One region of the Zobellella denitrificans genome, then DNA from elsewhere that is predicted to be linked to it. Evidence: predicted binding sites of a transcription regulator. Region 1 holds the regulator's gene; the other holds the start of a gene.
What was found. Region 1 encodes LexA, which represses DNA repair genes until DNA is damaged. Its sites were predicted from a motif close to ANCTGTNTNNNNANACAGNT; they were not measured.
Positions count from the first base shown of each region.

Region 2: the regulator LexA is predicted to act here: its motif matches at 2,680-2,699, upstream of AN401_RS10040 (DUF4250 domain-containing protein).

Region 1 is NZ_CP012621.1:184,940-188,813, forward strand. It holds gene AN401_RS00860 (chorismate--pyruvate lyase family protein) at 9-557, shown strand; gene ubiA (4-hydroxybenzoate octaprenyltransferase) at 554-1,426, shown strand; gene lexA (transcriptional repressor LexA) at 1,542-2,159, shown strand; gene coxB (cytochrome c oxidase subunit II) at 2,465-3,586, shown strand; gene ctaD (cytochrome c oxidase subunit I) at 3,596-3,874, shown strand, end outside.
Region 2 is NZ_CP012621.1:2,114,513-2,118,386, reverse strand. It holds gene AN401_RS10060 (metallophosphoesterase) at 1-235, opposite strand, end outside; gene adk (adenylate kinase) at 520-1,164, shown strand; gene hemH (ferrochelatase) at 1,230-2,198, shown strand; gene AN401_RS10045 (cell division inhibitor) at 2,221-2,661, opposite strand; gene AN401_RS10040 (DUF4250 domain-containing protein) at 2,816-3,010, shown strand; gene AN401_RS10035 (thiopurine S-methyltransferase) at 3,066-3,719, shown strand.

The DNA of each region.
Region 1 (3,874 bases):
AGCGCGCCGTGACGGCGTCCATCGATCACCGCTGGGGCTGGTCGGCAGCGTCGCCATTGGGGTGGCCCGCCCTGTGCGACTGGCTGCGGGATCCCGGCTCCCTGACCGAGCGCCTGCGCCGGCATTGCCGGGACTTCCGGGTCGAGGTGCTGGCCAGCGAAGCGCTGCTCTCCCTGACCCCGCAACAGAAGGCCCTGCTGGACTGCGAGCAGGCCTATTGCCGGGAGGTATTGCTCTACTGCGACGAAACCCCCTGGGTCTATGCCAGTTCCCTCTATTCTCCGGCCACCCGGGCTGCCATGCCGCAATTGACCGGGCTGGGACGGCGCGCCCTGGGCGAGTTGCTGTTCGATGCCCCGGATCTGCAGCGATCCACCTTCGAGTTCGCCGAACTGACCAACGATGAGCGCATTCGACTTTGCCACCGCGCCGGTCTGGACCCAAGCCCGGGACCGCTCTGGGGTCGGCGTTCCGTGCTGGCCACCGGGCGTGCCCGGGTGCTGGTGACCGAGCTGTTTCTGCCCGCCGTGCCCGCCTATCAGGAGCCTGTAGCATGACCACCCTGACTTCGCCTTCCCGCCCGCGCTGGCGTGCCTATATGGCGCTGGCCCGCATGGACAAGCCCATCGGCAGCCTGCTGCTGCTCTGGCCCACCCTCTGGGCCCTGTGGATCGCCGCCGACGGCCTGCCTTCACTTTGGCTGCTGCTGGTGTTCGTCGCCGGGGTCTTCTTTATGCGCTCCGCCGGCTGCGTGATCAACGACTATGCGGACCGCCATATCGATGGCCACGTCAAGCGCACCCAGGCCCGGCCGCTGCCTGCCGGCGAACTGACCGAGCGCCAGGCCCTGGGCTTTTTCGCCCTGCTGGTGGCCATTTCCTTCCTGCTGGTGCTGACCACCAACGCCCTGACCATTCAGCTGGCTTTCGCCGGCCTGGGCTGGGCCGCGCTCTACCCCTTTATGAAGCGCTATACCCACCTGCCCCAGCTGTTCCTGGGTATCGCCTTCTCCTGGGCCATTCCCATGGCCTTTGCGGCCCAGGCAAACAGCCTGCCCGCGGGGCTCTGGCTGCTGTTTGCCGCCAATCTGAGCTGGACCGTGGCCTACGACACCATGTACGCCATGGTGGACAGGGACGACGATCTCCGGATCGGGGTCAAGTCCACCGCCGTTCTGTTCGGCCGGCGCGACAAGCTGATGGTCGGCCTGCTGCAGCTGGTCACCCTGCTGCTGTTGGTAGCAGCGGGCCAGGTATTCGCCCTGGCCGCGCCTTTCTACTGGGGGCTGTTGGGCGCCGCCGCGCTCTTCGTGTACCAGCAGCGGCTGATCCGGGACCGGGAACGGATGGCCTGCTTCCGGGCCTTCCTCAACAACAACTTCGCGGGTATGGCGGTGTTCGCCGGTCTGGCCCTGGCGCTGCTGTAGCCCTGTTCCCGCCCTGGTCGCCAGGGGAGTGCCGGCCGGGGAGGGCGTATTGTGCTTGCCCTGCCGGATTTACTGGATATACTGACAGTTAGCTGTATAAAAAGACAGGTTCCCTATGAAAGCGCTAACCCCCCGTCAGTCCCAGGTGCTGGAAATCATCAAGGCGCATATCCAGCAGACCGGCATGCCGCCCACCCGTGCCGAAATTGCCCAGTCCCTGGGGTTCAAGTCCGCCAACGCCGCCGAGGAGCATCTGAAGGCCCTGGCCAAGAAAGGGGTGATCGAGATGATGCCCGGCACCTCCCGCGGCATTCGCCTGGCCCAGGAAGAAGAGCCGGAGGAAGAGCCGGGCCTGCCGCTGATCGGGCGGGTGGCCGCCGGCGAGCCCATCCTGGCGCAGCAGCACATAGAAAGCCACTACAAGCTGGATCCGGCCCTGTTCCATCCGCCGGCCGATTTCCTGCTGCGGGTCAGGGGCATGAGCATGAAGAACATCGGCATCATGGACGGCGATCTGCTGGCGGTGCACAAGACCGGTGAGGCCCGCAACGGCCAGGTAGTAGTGGCCCGGCTCGACGACGAAGTCACGGTCAAGCGCTTCCGGCGCCAGGGCAGCAAGGTCAGCCTGCTGCCGGAGAACGAGGAGCTGTCTCCCATCGAGGTCGATCTGCGCAGCCAGGAACTGACCATCGAGGGCCTGGCGGTGGGCGTGATCCGCAACACCGACTTTTAACTCGTCCGCTTGCCTTGGGGTTGGCGGGGGCTTAGCATGCTTCCCGCTTCCCGCTTCCCGCTTCCCGCTTCCCGCTTCCCGCTTCCCGCTTCCCGCTTCCCGCTTCCCGCTTCCCGCTTCCCGCTTCCCGCTTCCCGCTTCCCGCTTCCCGCTTCCCGCTTCCCGCTTCTTTTTTCATTTTTTTACTTTTTCATAATCAATGCTTTACTTAGTGTGTGCCGGACCGATGGACGCGGTGGTTCGGTAAGCACTGACTCTCTTGCGAGTGCGCCAAAATAAAGGACCAAGACTTTTTGGGGGTGCGTGTGAAGCCGATCGTTCTGCTGCTGTCGCTAGTGGCATCGTTGCCCGTGTGGGCACAAAGCCGTTTCAACATGACCCAGGGGGTCACCGATATCAGCCAGAAGGTGTATGGCCTGCACATGACCATACTCATCATCTGTGCGCTGATCGGCCTGGTGGTGTTCGGGGTCATGTTCTGGGCCATCATCCACCACCGCAAGTCCAGGGGCGCCAAGGCTGCCCAGTTTCACGAAAGCACCAAGGTGGAGATCCTCTGGACCATCATTCCCTTCCTGATCCTGGTGGGCATGGCCATTCCCGCCACCCGCACCCTGATCGCCATGGAGGATGCCAGCCAGTCGGATCTGACGGTGCAGGTCACCGCCTCCCAGTGGAAGTGGCACTACCGCTACTTCGGCGAGGACGTCGAGTTTTTCAGCCTGCTGGCGACCCTGCCCCAGGAAATCGACGGCAGCCTGCGCAAGCGTGACAACTACCTGCTGGAGGTGGACCGGCCCCTGGTGCTGCCCACCGATCGCAAGGTGCGCTTCCTGATCACTGCCGACGACGTCATCCACTCCTGGTGGATGCCGGCCTTCGCGGTCAAGAAGGACGCCATCCCCGGCTTTATCAACGAGGCCTGGACCCGCATCAACCAGCCCGGTATCTACCGGGGCCAGTGCGCCGAGCTGTGCGGCAAGGATCATGCTTTTATGCCGATAGTGGTGGATGCCCGGCCGGCCGCCGAGTTCGACGACTGGCTGGCGCAAGCCAAGGCGGAGCAGGCCGCCGCCCGGGCCGCCGAGCAGGAACTGCTGGCCATGGAGATGACCATGGAGGAGATGATGGCCCTGGGCGAGCAGGTCTATCAGCGCAGCTGCGCCGCCTGCCACATGGCCAATGGCGAAGGGATCCCCGGCGCTTTTCCGGCGCTCAAGGGTAGCCAGATGGTGCTGAACGACAGGGCCGCCCATATCGACATCGTGCTCTACGGCAAGGCGGGTACCGCCATGCAGAGTTTTGACCGGCAGCTGGCGCTGAAGGAGCTGGCCGCCGTCATCACCTACGAGCGCAACGCCTGGGGCAACGACACCGGCGATCTGGTGCAGCCCAAGGACATCCATGAAGCCAGGCAGGGACAATAGGGGGCAGGGATGACGCAGTTAGACCGTACTCAGACCGCGGACGGCCAGTTGGGCGTGGCGGACGATCACCACCACCATGGCCCGGCCAGGGGCATCATGCGCTGGTTGTTGACCACCAACCACAAGGACATCGGCAGTCTCTACCTGCTGTTCAGCCTGGCCATGTTCCTGCTGGGCGGCAGCATGGCCATGGTGATCCGTGCCGAGCTGTTCCAGCCCGGCATGCAACTGGTGGAGCCGAACTTCTTCAACCAGATGACCACCATGCACGGCCTTATCATGGTGTTC
Region 2 (3,874 bases), 1.9 Mb from region 1:
TCATCTGTTCGTGGTTGCCCTGCACCGCGAAAAACCAGGGCTCGAACACCAGGTCCAGGCAATCGAGGGAGCGGGGGCCCCGATCGATCAGGTCGCCCACGCTGAACAGGCGATCGCGTTCGGGATTGAAAGCGGCATCGGCCAGGCAGGAGCGCAGTGCTTCATAGCAGCCGTGCAGATCGCCGATGGCGAAGTCGCGGCCCCGCTTGTTCGCGCCGAATGTCTGCAGCTGCATGCCCGGATCTCCGCTCGAATACCCATATTACCCATGCCTTACGTTCAGTGTAGTGCCCATCTCCGGCGCGGATGGAGGCCAGGGCCGGGCGCAGCCGGCGTTGTCCGGGCCAGGATATTTCCCTGCGGGGACGCGGGGTGCGTTCGATACCGCTTTAATACCGAGGTTTGCCGGCAATATCATCAATAGGTCTAACAGGGCCGTCCTCTCCCTTGTTCCCATGCCGGTGTCATGCCACAATCAGGCCCCAAATTACGAATGATTAATCAAAAGAGGACGCTGTTATGCGCATCGTTTTGCTGGGTGCTCCGGGCGCGGGTAAGGGAACGCAGGCTCAATTCATCATGGAGAAGTTCGGCATTCCGCAAATCTCCACCGGTGACATGCTGCGAGCCGCTATCAAGGCCGGCACCCCGCTGGGGCTGAAAGCCAAGGAAGTCATGGATCAAGGACAACTGGTTTCCGACGATATCATCATCGGTCTGGTTAAAGAACGCATCAGCCAAGACGACTGTGCCAAGGGCTTCCTGCTCGACGGCTTTCCGCGTACCATCCCCCAGGCCGACGCCATGAAGGACGCCGGCGTTCCCGTCGATTATGTGCTGGAATTCGCGGTGCCGGACGAGGAAATCGTCAAGCGCATGAGCGGCCGCCGGGTGCATCCGGGCTCGGGCCGGGTTTACCACCTGGTGTATAACCCGCCCAAGGTGGAAGGCAAGGACGACGTGACCGGCGAAGAGCTGGTGATCCGTGCCGACGACGAGGAGAGCACGGTGCGCAAGCGCCTGGCGGTGTACCACGAGCAGACCGCGCCGCTGATCGACTACTACAAGCAAGAGGCCGAAGCCGGCCGCACTCGCCACTACAAGGTGGACGGCACCCAGTCGGTCGAGCAAGTCAGCCGCGAACTGACCGACATTCTGTCCTAATTCCATCGTTCTTCGGCCGGGAGCCTGTGGCTTCCGGCCTTTGCTATTCAGGATATGGTAACAAGGTGAAAACAGGCGTCTTACTGGTTAACCTGGGTACCCCCTCAGCCCCCACCGCCAAGGCGGTAAAGACCTTTCTCAGCCAGTTTCTGCACGACCGTCGGGTAGTCGATGTTCCCCGGGCCCTGTGGTGCCCGTTGCTGCACGGCATTATTCTGCCCTTTCGTTCCCCCAGGGTCGCCAGGCTTTATCAGTCCATCTGGTGGGAGGAAGGCTCGCCGCTGATGGTGATCAGCCGGCGCCAGCAGGCGGCATTGGCCGAGGCGCTGAACGAAGCGGGCATCGACATGCCGGTGGCGCTGGGCATGAGCTATGGTGAACCCTCCCTGGCAACGGCCTGGCAGGAGCTGAAATCGGCCGGGGTGGACAGGGTGGTTTTGCTGCCGCTTTATCCCCAGTACTCGGTCAGCACGACCGCGTCGGTGTTCGATGGCTGGGCCCGGCTGATGAAAAAAGAGCGTCTGGTGCCGGCTTTTCGTTTTATCCACGACTACCACGACCACAGCGGCTACATCCAGGCACTGGCCGAGTCGGTGCGTCGGCATTGGGAACAGCACGGGCGCGGCGAACTGCTGTTGCTCTCCTACCACGGCATCCCCAGGCGCTACGAAGACGAAGGCGACCCCTATGGCCAGCAGTGCCACCGTACTTCCGAGCTGCTGGCCGCCGAGTTGGGGCTGGAGCGCCACCAGTGGCGCACTACTTTTCAGTCCCGCTTCGGGCGCGAAGAGTGGCTGCAGCCCTATACCGACGACACCATGAAAGCCTTGCCGGGGGAGGGCATCAAGCGGCTGGACGTGATCTGCCCCGCCTTTTCCGCCGATTGCCTCGAAACCCTGGAAGAGATCGCCGAGCAGAACAGGGAGCTCTTCATGGCCTCCGGTGGCGAAGCTTACCACTATATCCCCGCCCTCAATGACCAGCCCGCCCATATCCGCATGATGATGGATCTGGTCTGCCGCGAACTGGTGTAACCCTGCATCTTCAGGCCCTGTCTTAGTGCAGGGCCTGCATCTCGTTGTTTGGCGTAATCAGGAATATTCTGCTCCGGTGCTGCTGCACCGCCTGCTCGAGTGACTGCTGCAGCCCAGCGACGGGCCGCCATTGCCAGCACACCACGGCGGCTATGCTTTTATAGGCCATGGCCCGCAGCAGCAACTGTTGTTGCTCTACCTTGTTACCCATGTCGATAACCAGCGCCGGATCTACCCCGGCGTCGGCCAGCAGGCGGCGCGACAGGGGCGCGGGCGTGTTGAGCATAAGGATCCATCCGCGCCGTTCATGGCTGATGGCGGCGAGTTCAGCCAGCAGTTGGCGTTGCCCGGCATTGTTCCATCCGTCAAACCACTCCACCAGCGGCGCCTTGGACACCGGCTGATGCCATTGCCTGGACGGTACGGAAAAGGCCTGTTTGCGAGACAGCAAGACGGTAGCCATATGCACTCCCTGTTGATTTACTGTTTATATATACAGTATCGATCATCAACCGCAGAGGTCAAGAAGAATACTGTTTAAATTTACAGTATCTCGGCCTCGCCGGCGTTCGGTGCCGATCTATACTGAGCAGACAGGTACGACAAGGGGGCAGGCCATGAACAAGGTTCAACTGGAGCATATGGACGATCATATGCTGCTCAGCATCATCAACGAAAAACTGCGGCTGGAGTGTGAAAGCCTGGAGGCCTTGCTGGTGCTGTATGAGCTGGACAGCGGCCATGTAAACGCCCGCATGGCCCGGATTGGCTATCATTACGACGCCGGCAGCAACCAGTTCAAGGCCGCTTGAAATGCCCGGTTGAGTCTTGAGATAGTTATCCTCCTTTTGTATTGCGGGAGATGACATGGACGCACAATTCTGGCACCAACGCTGGCAATCCTCACGGATCGGCTTTCACCAGCAAGAGATCAACGAACTGCTCGGCCGCCACTGGCATCGCCTTGGCGTGCCCGAGCACACCGAAGTACTGGTTCCCCTGTGCGGCAAGAGCCGCGACATGCACTGGCTGGCGGAGCAGGGCCACAATATCGCCGGCTTCGAGCTTTCGCCACTGGCCATCCGGGACTTCTTCGGCGAGGCAGGGGTACTAGCGCAGCAGCAAAAGCTGGTGCACTACCTGTGCTGGCAGGCCGGCGGCTTCAGTCTGTACGAGGGTGATTTCTTTCAGGCGGAGTCCCTGGGTCGGCGTTTCGACGCCGCCTACGACAGGGCCGCCCTGGTCGCGTTGCCCGAGCCGCTCAGGCCGCTTTATGCCCGGCTGCTGGCGCGACTGCTCAATCCGGGCGCCGCCATGCTGTTGGTGACCCTGGATTACGCGCCGGTGCAGCACGAGTCGCCGCCCTTCGCCGTCAACGAGCAGGAGGTAAGGCGCCTGTTCGGGGCCGACTTCGAGGTGACCCTGCTGGATCGCATCGAAGAGGGCAACAGCAACCCCAGGGTGGCCAGCGGCGAGCGGCGCTTCTTTGACGAACTCTGTTTTTTGTTGCGCAGGAAATAGGGGAGGGCGTGTTACCGTTCGCCGGGGTCTGTCCGGCCTGACGCGGTATTTTCCGGCAGCTATACCCGGCAGTATTTCCGGCAGCTAAAGCGCTGGCTACGGCTACGGCTACGGCTACGGTTACGTGGGGCGCGGGCGGCCCGCCCGCATGAGGG